4 regions of the Paenibacillus sp. FSL M7-1455 genome follow, and region 4 is predicted to be linked to each of the others. Evidence: riboswitches for the same ligand, from Rfam matches in the RefSeq annotation. Region 4 holds a riboswitch; each other region holds the start of a gene.
The links. Region 4 has a riboswitch for thiamine pyrophosphate ahead of NYE48_RS21165 (ECF transporter S component). Riboswitches for the same ligand answer to the same signal wherever they lie in the genome.

Region 1: linked by a shared signal. The riboswitch ahead of NYE48_RS02315 (ABC transporter substrate-binding protein) and the one ahead of NYE48_RS21165 (ECF transporter S component) in region 4 are both predicted to bind thiamine pyrophosphate.
Region 2: linked by a shared signal. The riboswitch ahead of tenI (thiazole tautomerase TenI) and the one ahead of NYE48_RS21165 (ECF transporter S component) in region 4 are both predicted to bind thiamine pyrophosphate.
Region 3: linked by a shared signal. The riboswitch ahead of NYE48_RS20195 (YkoF family thiamine/hydroxymethylpyrimidine-binding protein) and the one ahead of NYE48_RS21165 (ECF transporter S component) in region 4 are both predicted to bind thiamine pyrophosphate.

What each region holds. Positions count from the first base shown of each region.
Region 1 covers NZ_JBBORO010000001.1:539,044-542,248, reverse strand. Annotated here, with positions in the region: gene NYE48_RS02325 (spore germination protein) at 1-309, opposite strand, end outside; partial or broken gene NYE48_RS02320 (GerAB/ArcD/ProY family transporter) at 306-1,341, opposite strand; TPP riboswitch at 1,537-1,648, shown strand; gene NYE48_RS02315 (ABC transporter substrate-binding protein) at 1,828-2,874, shown strand; gene NYE48_RS02310 (MTH1187 family thiamine-binding protein) at 2,949-3,205, shown strand, end outside.
Region 2 covers NZ_JBBORO010000001.1:4,316,191-4,319,395, reverse strand. Annotated here, with positions in the region: gene pulA (type I pullulanase) at 1-1,592, shown strand, start outside; TPP riboswitch at 1,739-1,843, shown strand; gene tenI (thiazole tautomerase TenI) at 1,959-2,591, shown strand; gene thiO (glycine oxidase ThiO) at 2,575-3,205, shown strand, end outside.
Region 3 covers NZ_JBBORO010000001.1:4,383,358-4,386,562, reverse strand. Annotated here, with positions in the region: gene NYE48_RS20205 (ABC transporter ATP-binding protein) at 1-554, opposite strand, end outside; gene NYE48_RS20200 (ECF transporter S component) at 554-1,147, opposite strand; gene NYE48_RS20195 (YkoF family thiamine/hydroxymethylpyrimidine-binding protein) at 1,144-1,800, opposite strand; TPP riboswitch at 1,944-2,060, opposite strand; gene NYE48_RS20190 (HelD family protein) at 2,359-3,205, shown strand, end outside.
Region 4 covers NZ_JBBORO010000001.1:4,586,829-4,590,033, reverse strand. Annotated here, with positions in the region: gene NYE48_RS21175 (SDR family oxidoreductase) at 1-351, shown strand, start outside; gene asd (archaetidylserine decarboxylase) at 348-1,154, opposite strand; TPP riboswitch at 1,480-1,591, shown strand; gene NYE48_RS21165 (ECF transporter S component) at 1,697-2,305, shown strand; gene NYE48_RS21160 (ABC transporter ATP-binding protein) at 2,298-3,205, shown strand, end outside.

The DNA of each region.
Region 1 (3,205 bases), 4.0 Mb from region 4:
CTCCAGCACGGTCTCTTTCATTGCCGCTTCCCTTTGGTCCTCGGGGATCGGGTCCATGGGGAACGGAATTTTGCGCGGCCAATCCATCTCGTCCGACAGCAGGATCTGCTCCGATATATCCATCAGTTCGGACACGACCCATTGCTCCACTCTTGCCGTATCGGACAATCCCTGGCAGTAAATCAGCTGAACCGAATAACCCGGTACCGATAACGGAATCGTTTTTCTCCGGATATCCGAGCTTGATCCAAACAGCTCCGCAACGATGGCTTCGATGGCCTGGGCTTCCTTTCGTTCACGGCTTTTCACGATATTCTCCCCCTTCGCCGGGCCAAGCCGATCAGCCCCGTGATGATCACCGAAAAGGCCGCTATTCCCCACACCGATACGGGAAGCACATAGACGGACAGGGCCTTCATAAAATACCGGTCGCTGAAAGGAACGGCCATCATGATTAATATCGCGATAAAAATGCCCCCCAGCACCCACGCTTTCGCCTTTTTGCCCTTCACCCGAAAAACATCGAGAATGAGGAACAAAGCGAGCGAAATTCTTAAAAACGCGCCGCAGAACCATTGGTAGACGCTAAAAAAGTCAAGATGCTCGACGTATCGTCCAATGTTCAGAAGCCTCCATTGCTCGTATGCAGGAAACCGGAGCTTGCCCGCTTCGTCCGCCCCGAATTCGACGATGGCGCCCATGACGGGCCCCAGGGTGAGTCCTAAAAAAAGCAAAACCGTGACGGCCAAGGAAACATAGGTTATCCGCGTTCGGATATGATGCTGCAAAAAGAAGATCATGATGACTTCGGCAAAGCCGGCCCCCGCGTAAAGCGTCCCCTTCCACACGGGCCCCATGCCAAGTTCAAGCATCGGCTTCAGCAAGGAGTAGTCCTTGTGGGGCATATTAAACGACATGACAAAAAAACCAAGCACAATCACCATCGGCAGCAAAAGGCTCGCGGTATTGGCAATGGATTGAATGCCCAAGAAGGCGTTTAAAGCCGAGATCAGAAGGAACAGAAAAGATCATAATGGGCGTTTCGGGAGAGAAGGTCAGATGAATCCAATATACGGTATCCCGGGTCGTCACCGCGCAAATGGCAAACAGATACAAACCAATGAAAACGGCCAACATGCGGCCCACGATCGGATGATAGGCTTTGGCCAACCAATCGAACAGATGGCGTTTATTGAGTTTCGCCATGCCTGCATAAAGAAATGCCGCCCATACGAGCGTGAGTCCGCATGCCAGCAGCACCGAAATCCAGGCGTCCCGTTTTGCCGCGTCAAGCAAAATGGGAATGACGATGACATGATTCAGCAGGCCGGTGCTCAGCATCAAAATCATGACCGTCTGAATGAACGAAATGCTTGTTTTGATTTTCCTCAGCCCCCTGTAAAAACCAGACTCCTTTCATCCTTATAGTGGCATTTTTACGAGCATTTATACGCCGGCTTGGCCAGCCGCACGGCCGAAAGCGTTGAATTATTCCAAGCTTAGGACTATAATACCAATGTAATAACCCGTTAACTTCATAAGAATCCGGGGTGCTGGAATCGGCCGGCTGAGATTGTATCCCTTCAAGATACTGACCCTTAAACCTGATCTGGGTAATGCCAGCGTAGGAAAAGCCATCGTCATGGCGTTCGCCATGTCATCCTTGCGCCTTAAGCGTCCCGCATCCGGGGCGCTTTTTTTGTTGAATGATCGGACCTTCCGGCGAAAATAAAGACGGCCGCGGTCCCGTGATTCGCCTCCAGATATGGAAACGCGATTCTTTTGCAGCATGAAGGGGATTAACTGGATAAGGGAGAGAGTAACGCAATGAAAACGAAAAAAATCGGACTGTTTTTGCTGGCATTCCTGCTTGTGCTGGCTACGGCCGCTTGCGGAAGCAAAAACGCCCAAACGACGGGCCAGGGGACGCCTTCAGGGGAAACCTCCTCGGCCGGCGGCGGCGAGCCCAAACAACTGAAGGATGTCAAAGTCGTGCTGGACTGGACGCCGAACACGAACCATACGGGACTCTATGTCGCCAAAGAAAAGGGGTACTACGAAGAAGAAGGGCTGAACGTCGACATCGTGCAGCCGGGAGCCGGCGGCGCGGAGGCGATGGTGGCATCGGGCAAGGTGCCGTTTGGCGTCAGCGTGCAGGAAAACGTCACCCAAGCGCGCACGCAAGGCGTTCCGCTCGTGTCGATCGCGGCGGTGATCCAGCATAACACTTCCGGTTTTGCCGCGCCCGTGGACCGGAACATCAAACGGCCGAAGGATTTTGAAGGCAAAACGTACGGCGGCTGGGGCTCTCCGGTGGAAAAAGCCGTGATCGATTCGATCATGGACATCGACAAGGCCGACGTCAGCAAGCTGAAAATCGTCAACATGGGCGAAGCGGATTATTTTACGGCGGTGAAACGCGACATCGATTTCGCCTGGATTTTCTACGGCTGGACCGGCATCGAAGCCGAGCTCCGCAAGGAGCCGCTCGATATGCTGTACGTCAAAGACTTCTCCGACAAGCTGGACTATTACACGCCGGTCCTCGTCACCAATGAAAAGCAGATCAAGGAAGATCCGGAGCTGGTCAAAGCGTTTATGCGCGCTACCTCCAAAGGTTATCAATTCGCGATTGAGCATCCCGAGGATGCAGCCAATGTCTTGATCAAAGCCGTGCCCGAGCTCGACAAGGATCTCGTCATGGCCAGCCAAAAGTGGCTCAGCCCGAAATACCAGGACGACGCCAAGCGCTGGGGCGAGCAGAAGGAACAGGTTTGGAAAGGATATTCGGATTGGATGTACGAGCATAAGCTGCTCGACAAACCGCTGGATGTCGAAAACGCGTTTACGAACGACTTTTTGCCGCAACAATAGGTAAGGATCGCTGTACCAAGCGACCCCGCTGCGCGATTAAAGCAATCATCAAATTTTATAAGGACGTGATTGATATGGCTCATACCCTGCTCAGCATACAGGTCATTCCAAAAACGCCGAACAACGAGGATTCCTACGCTTACGTCGACCGCGCCATCGAAGTGATCCAAAAGTCGGGCGTCAAATACGAGGTGCACCCGCTGGAAACGACGATGGAAGGCGAACTCGAGGAATTGCTCGACGTCGTGCGCCGCATGCACGAAGCTCTTGTGGAGGCGGGCAGCCCAAGCATCATTTCCCAGATCAAAATCGCCCATCGTCCCGGCGGCAT
Region 2 (3,205 bases), 270 kb from region 4:
ATAAAGGAAAATTTAAAGCGTTTACGGAAACGGGATTGCGCGATAAGGACGGCAATGCGATCGGCATCGACCATTTGGAGGAGCTTGGAGTCACGCATGTCCACCTGCTGCCGGTATTCGATTTCCAAACGGTGAACGAGCTGCAGGCGGACGATCCCGGCGCTTCCGGGCCGAAGTACAATTGGGGGTATGATCCGCAGCATTTTAACTTGCCGGAAGGCTCCTACGCGACCGATCCGACCGTGCCGGGTCTCCGGATCCGCGAATTCAAGGAAATGGTCATGGCGCTGCACGGCAAAGGGATCCGCGTCGTGATGGACGTCGTGTACAATCATACCTACAGCGTCGAGGACGGACCGTTCGAGGCGGTCGTGCCCGGGTACTTCTACCGCAGGGACGCCGAAGGCAGGCTGGCAAACGGGTCCGGCGTCGGCAACGAGCTGGCGACGGAGCGCCCGATGGTCCGGAAATTCATCCTCGATTCGGTTCGTTATTGGGCGGACGAATATCACATCGACGGATTCCGTTTGGACTTGATGGGACTGATCGATACCGATACCGTCAGGCTGATGGTCGAAGAGCTGCGCCGCGAGGCGGACCCGGCCATCATCGTCTACGGGGAGCCCTGGACGGGCGGGGAGTCTCCGCTTGGGCGGCAAACGTTGAAAGGCAGCCAAAGGAATCTCGGCTTTGCCGTATTCAACGACCATTTCCGCGGCGCGATCAAAGGGGACAGCGACGGCGAAGGGAAAGGTTTTGCCACGGGCGGAACGGGCACGGAAGCGGCGGTCCTTGAAGGGGTCAGGGGATCGATTGGCGATTTCGCGGATGTTCCGCTCGAATCGGTCAATTACGTGACCGTTCACGACAATTTGAATTTATGGGATAAAGTGCTGACGACGCAGGGGCTGCGGGACGAGGCCAAGTTTCCGGACATCCGAAACGGGGAACTCGTTCACGGAGGGAGCCTGCATGAGGCCGTGGAAAATTCCGAGCCGTACCGGAGCATAGACGGCGAGAACATCATGAAAAGCGAGACGGTAAAACGCGCCCTCCTGGCCAACGGCATCGTGCTGACCTCCCAAGGGATTCCGCTCATTCATGCCGGCGACGAGCTGCTCCGCACGAAATACGGGGATCATAACAGCTACCGCAGCGGCGATGCCGTCAATGCCATAAGATGGGAAAACAAGCGGAGGTTTAGGCCGGTTTTTGACTATTACCGGGGCCTGATCGAGCTTCGGAGAAGCCACCCCGCCTTTCGCTTGAACTCCCGGAACCAGATTGACACCCATTTGGAAACGCTCCGCTGCGGGGAGCATGTCGTCGCTTTTATGCTGAAGGACTTTGCGGGCGGCGACGCTTGGAAAAACATCATCGTCGTCTATAACGCGAACAACCATGAGATTAAGCTGGACATTCCTTTTTCCAAAACCGGCTGGAAGGTCGCGGTAAACGAAGAGCGTGCCGGGAACGAGGCGCTTGATTGGATCCGGGACGAACAGGCGGTTGTTCCGGATCTGTCCATGATGGTGTTGTTCGAGGATGCGGGCGGCATCAGCCAAGCCCATCGATTTCTGCTTACGCGTTGACTGCCGCCGCCGCGTTTTGCCGTTTTTCGGTCCGGGGGCGCTTTTCGCCGGATGCTTCGGATGCTTCGGATGCGCGGGCTGAAAAAACAGGATGGAAGAGATTGCCACATACCGGATTTCATGTTATAGTAAATTTCAATTTCATAGCAAATCACTAGGGGTGCCTGACGGCTGAGACGGAAGTGCGATTTCCGGACCCTTTGAACCTGATCTGGAGCGATGCCAGCGGAGGGAAGTGGTAAGAACAACGTTTTATGCTTGCGCCTTATGCGTTTTTTTGGGGGCGCAAGGCTGTCGACGTGCGGAAAAGGCCACTTTCTTTCGGGAAAGCGGCCTTTAATTTTTTTTTGCGGGAGTTGAGGTCCTTTGACAGGGAGGGAACTGCATGTCGTTTCGACGGGAAGGCAGCCGCTGGATGAGCTGGCGAGAATTGCCGGCCTCATCCATCCATACGTGGATGCGTTTCATCTAAGGGAACGGGCCAAACCGGCGCGCGAGCTGCTGGAGGGAATCGGAATGCTGCTGGCTGCGGGGGTTCCCGCAAACCGCATCGTGGTGAACGATCGGGCCGACGTCGCGGCGGCCGCCGGGGTGCGGGGCGCGCAGCTCGGGCATCACAGCCTGGATGCATCCGATGTGAAGAAGTGGTTTCCGCAGCTGCGGATCGGCCGGTCGGTCCATTCGCTGCACGAGGCCGTGGCGGCCGAGGAGGAAGGGGCCGACTATGTCATTTTCGGGCATGTCTATGCGACGGCATCCAAGCCCGGTTCTCCGGCCCGCGGACCCGGGGAACTGAGGCTGCTCGCGAGCCGCGTCCGCATTCCCGTTATCGCCATCGGCGGTGTGATGCCGGCGAACGTGGCGGATACGCTTGAAGCCGGCGCGGCGGGCGTGGCCGTCATGAGCGGGATTTTGGAAGCGGCAGACCCGGTCAGCGCTGCTGCCGCTTACTATCAATGTTTACATAACGGGAGGGAAAACCATGGTCCATCAAGCTGACGTTGCTGACGTCGTCGTGGTCGGAGGCGGCGTCATCGGCGGTTCCATCGCGTACCATCTGGCAAAGAAGGGCAGGCGCGTATTGATTCTGGAGCGGGAGAAAATCGGCTCCGGCGCGTCGGGCGCGGCGGCCGGCATGCTCGGCGCCCAGTCGGAGACCCACCGGGCGGACGTGCTGTTCGACCTCGCGCGGCAGAGCCGGGCGATGTTTCCCCAGCTGGCGGAGGAGCTGAGGGAGCTTACCGGCATCGACATCGGGCTGGTGCAGAAAGGGCTTTTGAAGGTGGCGTTGACGCCGGACCAGGCCGCCGATTGCCGGCGGATGATCGCCTTTCAACGCCAAGCCGGGGAAACGGCCGCGTGGCTTACGCCTGCCGAAGCTAACGAGTTGGAGCCTAACCTGACGGGCCGCATCGAAGGCGCGATGCGGATTCCCGGGGACGGGCAGGTGTCGGCGCCCGAATTGACGGCCGCCTATGTCCGGGCAGCCGTCATGCTCGGCGCCGAAGCCAAGGAAAATTGCGGCGTTCGTTCGCTGCGGCTGGAACGGGGGCGGGTTACCGGCATCGTTACGGATGAAGGGACGATAAGCTGCGGACAGGCGGTCATCGCTG
Region 3 (3,205 bases), 200 kb from region 4:
GAAGCCGGATCGAGATTCGACGTCGGTTCGTCCAGGATGAGCACCTTGGGCCTAAGGACGAGCGCCGCGGCGATGGCGACGCGCTGTTTTTGCCCTCCGGAGAGCGTATGGATTTCTTTCTCCCGGCAATCGCTCAGCTGAACGAGCTTCAGCGCATCTTCGATCCGCCCGCCGATCTCCTCCCGGGGGCAGCCGATGTTTTCCAGGCAAAAGGCCAGCTCCTGCTCGACCGTCAACATGCAAAACTGGCTGTCCGGGTCTTGAAAGACGATGCCGACGGTTTGGGCCGTTTTTCCGGGATGGCGAAGGTCCGGCGTTTCTCCGAACAGCTTCACGCTGCCGGTAACGACGCTTTCCACCGCATGCGGGTATATCCCGTTCAGACAGAGGGCGAGCGAGCTTTTTCCGCAGCCGCCGGGACCCAAAAGCAGCGTGATTTCCCCCTTGTATAACGACATCGAAACCGAAGACAGCACGTCATCCCCAAGATGGTCGTCGAGCTTCAGGGAAATCCGGTCGGCTTCCAGCACCGGTCGGCGGTCTACAGCGGCCATTAGGAAACCTCCGCCTTGGAACTCAGCTGACCGCGCGAAGTTTTGGCGATCGGGAAGCTGCGGAGCACGCCGGTTTTGGCCAGCGCGTCGGCGATCCATTTGCCGAGCAGGCCGGCGAGCAGCACGGAGCTGACGATGCGGGCGATGAACATGGCCAGCAGCAGGCCCGGGGACAACGCGGCAAAGCCCGAGTGGATGAAACCCCAGGCAAAGCTGAAGACGGCCGAACCGGCGCCTGCGGCCATCAAGGCCGGGGCGGAATAGTTCCGGTAACGCAGCGCCGCAAAGACGGCTTCAGCCCCGAGCCCCTGGATAAAGGCCGACAAAATAAGCACCGGCCCTGCCGTATTGCCGATCAGAAGCTCGACGGTTCCGGCCACCGTTTCCGACAAAAGCGCGGCTCCCGGACGCTGCAATATATATGCCGAGATGATGGATACGATAAACCAGATCCCGAAAATGACCTCGTATCCCATCGGCCCCATCAAGCCGACCAGGACGTTGCCGACCTGAAGGAAAAGAACGTATACGACGGCAAAAACGACCGACAGCGAACTCAGCACGATAATGTCGCGCAATTTCCAGTTTTTCATCGGATCTGCGCCTCCCCGGCTTGGTTTCGCGCAGGCTTCGGGGAAGGGCTGTTGCACGACAGGGTTGCGGTCATCACCAAATGGGACGTTTCCTCCGCAGCGTTGGCAAACGCCTGCTCCAGCGTCCGGAACACGTCGCCGGCAGTCCCGTCGAGGCGGCTTGCATAATGAACGCTTCCGGAGAAGGTGCCCAGCGTTTGAGCCGTCCGGACCGCCTCCGCGATCATGCCCATATATCCCGGCGCGTTCATCGGATAAAGGGCGAACTGCGCCGACGTGTCGACCCCCGAGGGGGCATCGTTCAAACGGACGTCATCCTCCGACATGTACGCGTCGCCGCTGGAGTCGCCCGGGCAGCCGATCGAAAATGTGCCGCTGAACACGACATGCTCCCCGCTTTCCGCCGCATGGGCGAACATCGACTGGGCGACGTCGAACACCTGGGACATCCGCCCGCGGACGCAGGTGCTGACATCGTCCGTAAACATCCATACTTTGGACGTATTCGTCCGTTTCAAAGCCTCTTCGATGATTTCGGCAAAACGGCCGCTCATCGGATAAATCGAAAAGCGGCAGCCCGCGATGCGGCTGGTCCCGCAAGCGCCGGCGGATCCCCCGCACGCATCTATGCCGCTATGCAAATTTTCAGTCATAACCTTCGTTTCCTCCTTCAACGAACGCTGATCGATTTTCAACTTCAAGCCGGCCGGCACGCAAAAAAACCGCACCCGAAAGAGTGCAGCTCGCGGACGGCTCGAAGGCCGGTTCCGTCGTTCGGATCGAAAGGCCTCGAAGCAGTCGTTTCACCGCACTTCCCCACGCTAGTATGACCTAGATCGGGTGTAAAGGGTTAACGTTCGCGCATGCATTCGCTACTTGTCTCTCAGCCAGAAAGGCACCCCTAGTGCTATCTATCCGTATGCAGTTTTTTGCTGGTTCCCATTATACAGCTTCGAAAAAGATTGTAAAGACCCGAGCCTTTTGAAAGCGCCGTTTTCACAACGGGCCGCGCTGGAGAATGCGCCTTCATTGTGATATACTGAATATCCTTTCTAAGCGGGCTTATGGCTCACGACTAAGCATCAGCTTACCAGGGCAGGGTGGTTCGCGGCGTTCGCCCCGCACATATCGCAGGGTTGCAGGCGAACGGCGCACGAACGGCTCCCGCGGCCATTTTGGCTGGCGGAAAAACTTTTAGGAGGTAACTGAAATTGGAGCAAACTTTTCAAAGTGCCTATCAAGAGGAAGAGCGAAGGCTGAATGCAACGATAGCGGAAATCGACAAGCAGCTGGAGCGGCTGCGCGCGATCCCGGTGTATACCGGGCATGATTTTACCGAGCAGGTGCTCGAGGCCGGGCGCGAGGAAAAAAGGCAGTCCTTGGCCAAGAGCCTGGCGGCCCCTTATTTTGGACGGCTTGATTTTCAGGAAAAAAAGGATGCCGCGCCCACACCGCTTTACATCGGCAAAATCGGCGTCGATCACGAGGAGGTCGGCGAGCAGCCGATGGTCATCGATTGGCGGGCCCCGATCGCCAGCGTTTTTTATTCCTTCACGGGCGGGGATGAACCGGCTTCGTACGAAGCGCCCGAAGGGACGATCGAAGGGCTGGTGTATTTAAAGCGGAACCTCGTCATCCGGAAGCAGATTTTGGAGCGGGTGTCCGACACGTATGACCGGAACGGCGACCAGCCGGCCGTATCCGACGAATTTCTGGTATACCGGCTGGGCGAAAACAAGGACAACAAGCTGCGCGATATCGTTTCCACCATCCAGGCGGAGCAGGACAAAATCATCCGCGCGGCAAAAAATACGGCGCTGATCATCCAAGGGGTGGCGGGAAGCGGAAAAACGACCGTGGCGCTGCACCGCCTCGCCTATTTGCTGTATCAATACAAGGAGCAGGTCACGGCAGAGAAGATGATCATTTTTGCCCCGAACCATATGTTCCTCGATTACATTTCCGACGTGCTGCCCGAACTCGGCGTCGGGGACATCCAGCAGAGCACGTTCGCGGATTGGGCCATGAAGCAGCTCGGCATCGAGCTCCCGCTTGCCG
Region 4 (3,205 bases):
GCGCTCGAAGCCAAACCCTTCGGCATCGATGTGGTCCTGGTAGAGCCCGGTGCCTACGGCACCCCGATTTGGGACAAGGGGTTCGCGCAAATGAGCGCTCCCGAAGGTTCGCCTTACCGGGCCATGATGGACAAGGTGCTGGCGTTTTCGCGAAAAAGCGCACGACAAGGAGGCGACCCGAAGGAGGTAGCCGAACTCGTTGCGCGTATCGCATGCATGAAGCGGCCCGCGTTCCGGTACGCCCTGCCGGGAAGCACGCGGTTGACGCTCCGGGCCAAAGCGATCCTGCCGGGGCGTTTGCTGCAAAAGATGATCGCTTCCGTCATGGGACGGGACGAAAGCGGATCTTAGCCCTTGTCCCGCGGGACCGGAGGGTGAAGCGTTCCGAGAAGCTGGCCCATCCGGACGTGGTCCCCGGGCTTCAGGCCGGCCCTTGGCGTAAACGTTCCGTCCTGCGTCAGCAGCACGACGGTCGAGCCGAATTCGAAATAGGCCAGGTCGTCGCCGTTGTTCCAGCGGGACACGGATTCGTCGTCGTAACGGATGCTGCTGACGTTCATGGCGCCGACCTTCACGACGGCCACCTCGCCGTATTCCCCGGCGATGTAGGTGATCAGCCGCTCGTTCCGGCACAGCACCGATTTCATCCGGGTCATGCCGAATTCGTTGACCGGATAAGCCCGGCCCTTGATGTGCTCGCTTTCCGTACGCACCCCCGTAATGGGGGAATGGATGCGGTGGTAGTCGGTCGGGCTTAAATAAAGCACAAAAAAATAGCCGTGTTTGTACAGCTCCAAATGGGGGGAGAAGTTCAGCAGCTCCGCCACGGAATAATCCTGGCCTTTGACGTTTAATATCGTCCCCGCGGAAATGTCGCCCATGGCCGTTATTTTGGCGTCGACCGGGCTTGTCAGCACGTTCGGCCCTTCCTCGACCGGGCGCATGCCCGGCTTCAGCCGGCGCGAAAAAAACTCGTTCAGCGTCCTGTATTCGTGGATTTCCTTTTCGGCTTCGTCGGCTGGAATCTGATAGCTTTTTATAAAATAAGGGATGACGCCCCTGCTGAGCCTGCTATGGGAAAAACGCCCCATCAATGCGGATAGCCACTTTCTTGAGGAGAGCTCCGTCATCAGCCTTAACAATCGTTTTGCCATGCTATTTCTCCCTTCGGATGGTGCTTCGAGTCGATTTATAGAGTTAACGTGCGCGGCCGCCTTTTGGTTTCACCGAATTTCGGCCGGATCCGAAATGCGCAGCATACTATTTTTGGAACACTCTGAAATATATTGACATAGAATAGCGGTTAAATCAATAACGTCTAACGCAAGACGGACGGCCGCATGCAGGGGGAGGAAGTAGGGCAGGGGCTGCCGAGGAAAAATTTTTTCTGTTGCCAACCGGCACGGAATTGGTGTATTTTGGAACCAGGAACCGGACGCTTTCGCATGCTTCGTTTTTTTGGCGAAGGGCGGTCCGTTACATATGGGATGCGGGAGCTTGAGTGAATCAGGCTGAGATTGCAGCTGTATCCGCTGCTGACCGGGAATCTGATCTGGATAATGCCAGCGTAGAGAATTCGCGATAGAAGCCCATGGACCGGGCTTATTTAACCGTCTCTCTTTGCGTATCCAGGGCGGTTTTTTTCATGCCTATTTTTGCGCATTCCCGCTCACCGAAGAAGAGAGGAAGATGTAGGATGAATCACGTGCTTCAGGCGGAAAAAAGGAAAGGGCTGCGGCTGAGCGACCTGCTGGTCACGATTTTGCTGTCGCTTGCGCTTGGCGTCGTCTATCATTTTTGGAGCTCGGTGTACGATCTGTTCAAGCCGCTGTTTTTTCAGGCTGATGAGCTGGTGTACGGGGTCTGGTTTTTGGCGCCGACGCTCGCCATGCTCCTGATTCGCAAACCCGGCGTTGCCCTGTTGGCGGAGGTGGCGGCGGCACACGTGGAAATTTTGTTCGGCAGCGAATGGGGCGTTCAGCTGGTGCTGTACAGCGTCGCGCAGGGCCTTGCGGCGGAACTGGTTTTTGCCTTGCTGCGCTACCGCAGCTTCAAGATGGGGACGGCGGCATTTGCGGGCGCGGCCGCTGCGCTCGGTTCGTTTGCGGTCGATGTTTATTTCGGTTACGTGACGGACTATACGCTCGGGATGATGCTGTTCAAATACGTGCTTAGAATCATCAGCTCCGCGATTTTGGCGGGATATTTGGCGTTTGCGCTGGCGAAGGCATTGGAGGCTACCGGCGTGACGCAGCTGCTGCGGCCCGTGACCCAAAAGGATTATGAAGCGCTTGACCATGATTGAGCCGTTGGATTTAGAACCGTTCGGGCCGGAGACCGTGGCGGGAGTCAGCAAGCTCAGGCTTAAATTTCCGGGAGAGCCGTCTTTCGTGTTCAAGGATTTGTCCCTGTCCGTTCGTCGCGGCGAGAAAGTGCTGCTGCTCGGGCCCAGCGGCTGCGGCAAATCGACGCTGCTGCAGGTGCTCGGCGGGCTGATTCCGCAAGTGATCGAGGTGCCGATCAAAGCGGAAGGCATCGTGGCGCCGGATTCCAGAGGGTACGTGTTCCAGGATCCGGATACGCAGTTTTGCATGCCATACGTCGACGAAGAGCTGGCGTTCGTATTGGAGAACCGCGGCATTCCGCGGGAACGGATGGTGCCCGAAATGCGCCGGGCCCTTGAAGCGGTCGGTTTGCGTCCGGATCTGCTGCATGTTCCGGTAGACAGCCTGTCCCAAGGCATGAAGCAGCGGCTGGCGCTGGCCTCCGTGCTGCTGCTGGAGCCCGAGGTCATTTTTCTGGACGAACCGTCCGCCCTCCTGGATCCCGAGGGAAGAAAACAGATGTGGGAGTCCGTCTGGAAAGCGGCGGAAGGGCGGACTTTAATCGTCGTGGAGCACCGGATCGAAGAGATCGCGGACCGGATGGACCGGATCGTCCTGCTGGCTCCGGACGGGAGCATTCTCGGCGACGGCCCTCCCGCATGGGTTTTCGGCGCCTTCCGGCGGGAGCTGCAGCAGTACGGCATCTGGTATCCGGGCGTATGGGCGGATTTTTTCAAGGTGCTTGACCTGAGGCGGGGCGGAGCGGCGAAACCGTTGGAACCGGACGCATCCGCTCCGCTTCTCACGCTGCGGCGGTTTTCGGGATTCCGGGCCGGCCGGCCCGTGGTGCGGGCAGACGAGGCGCGGGTCGATCCCGGGGA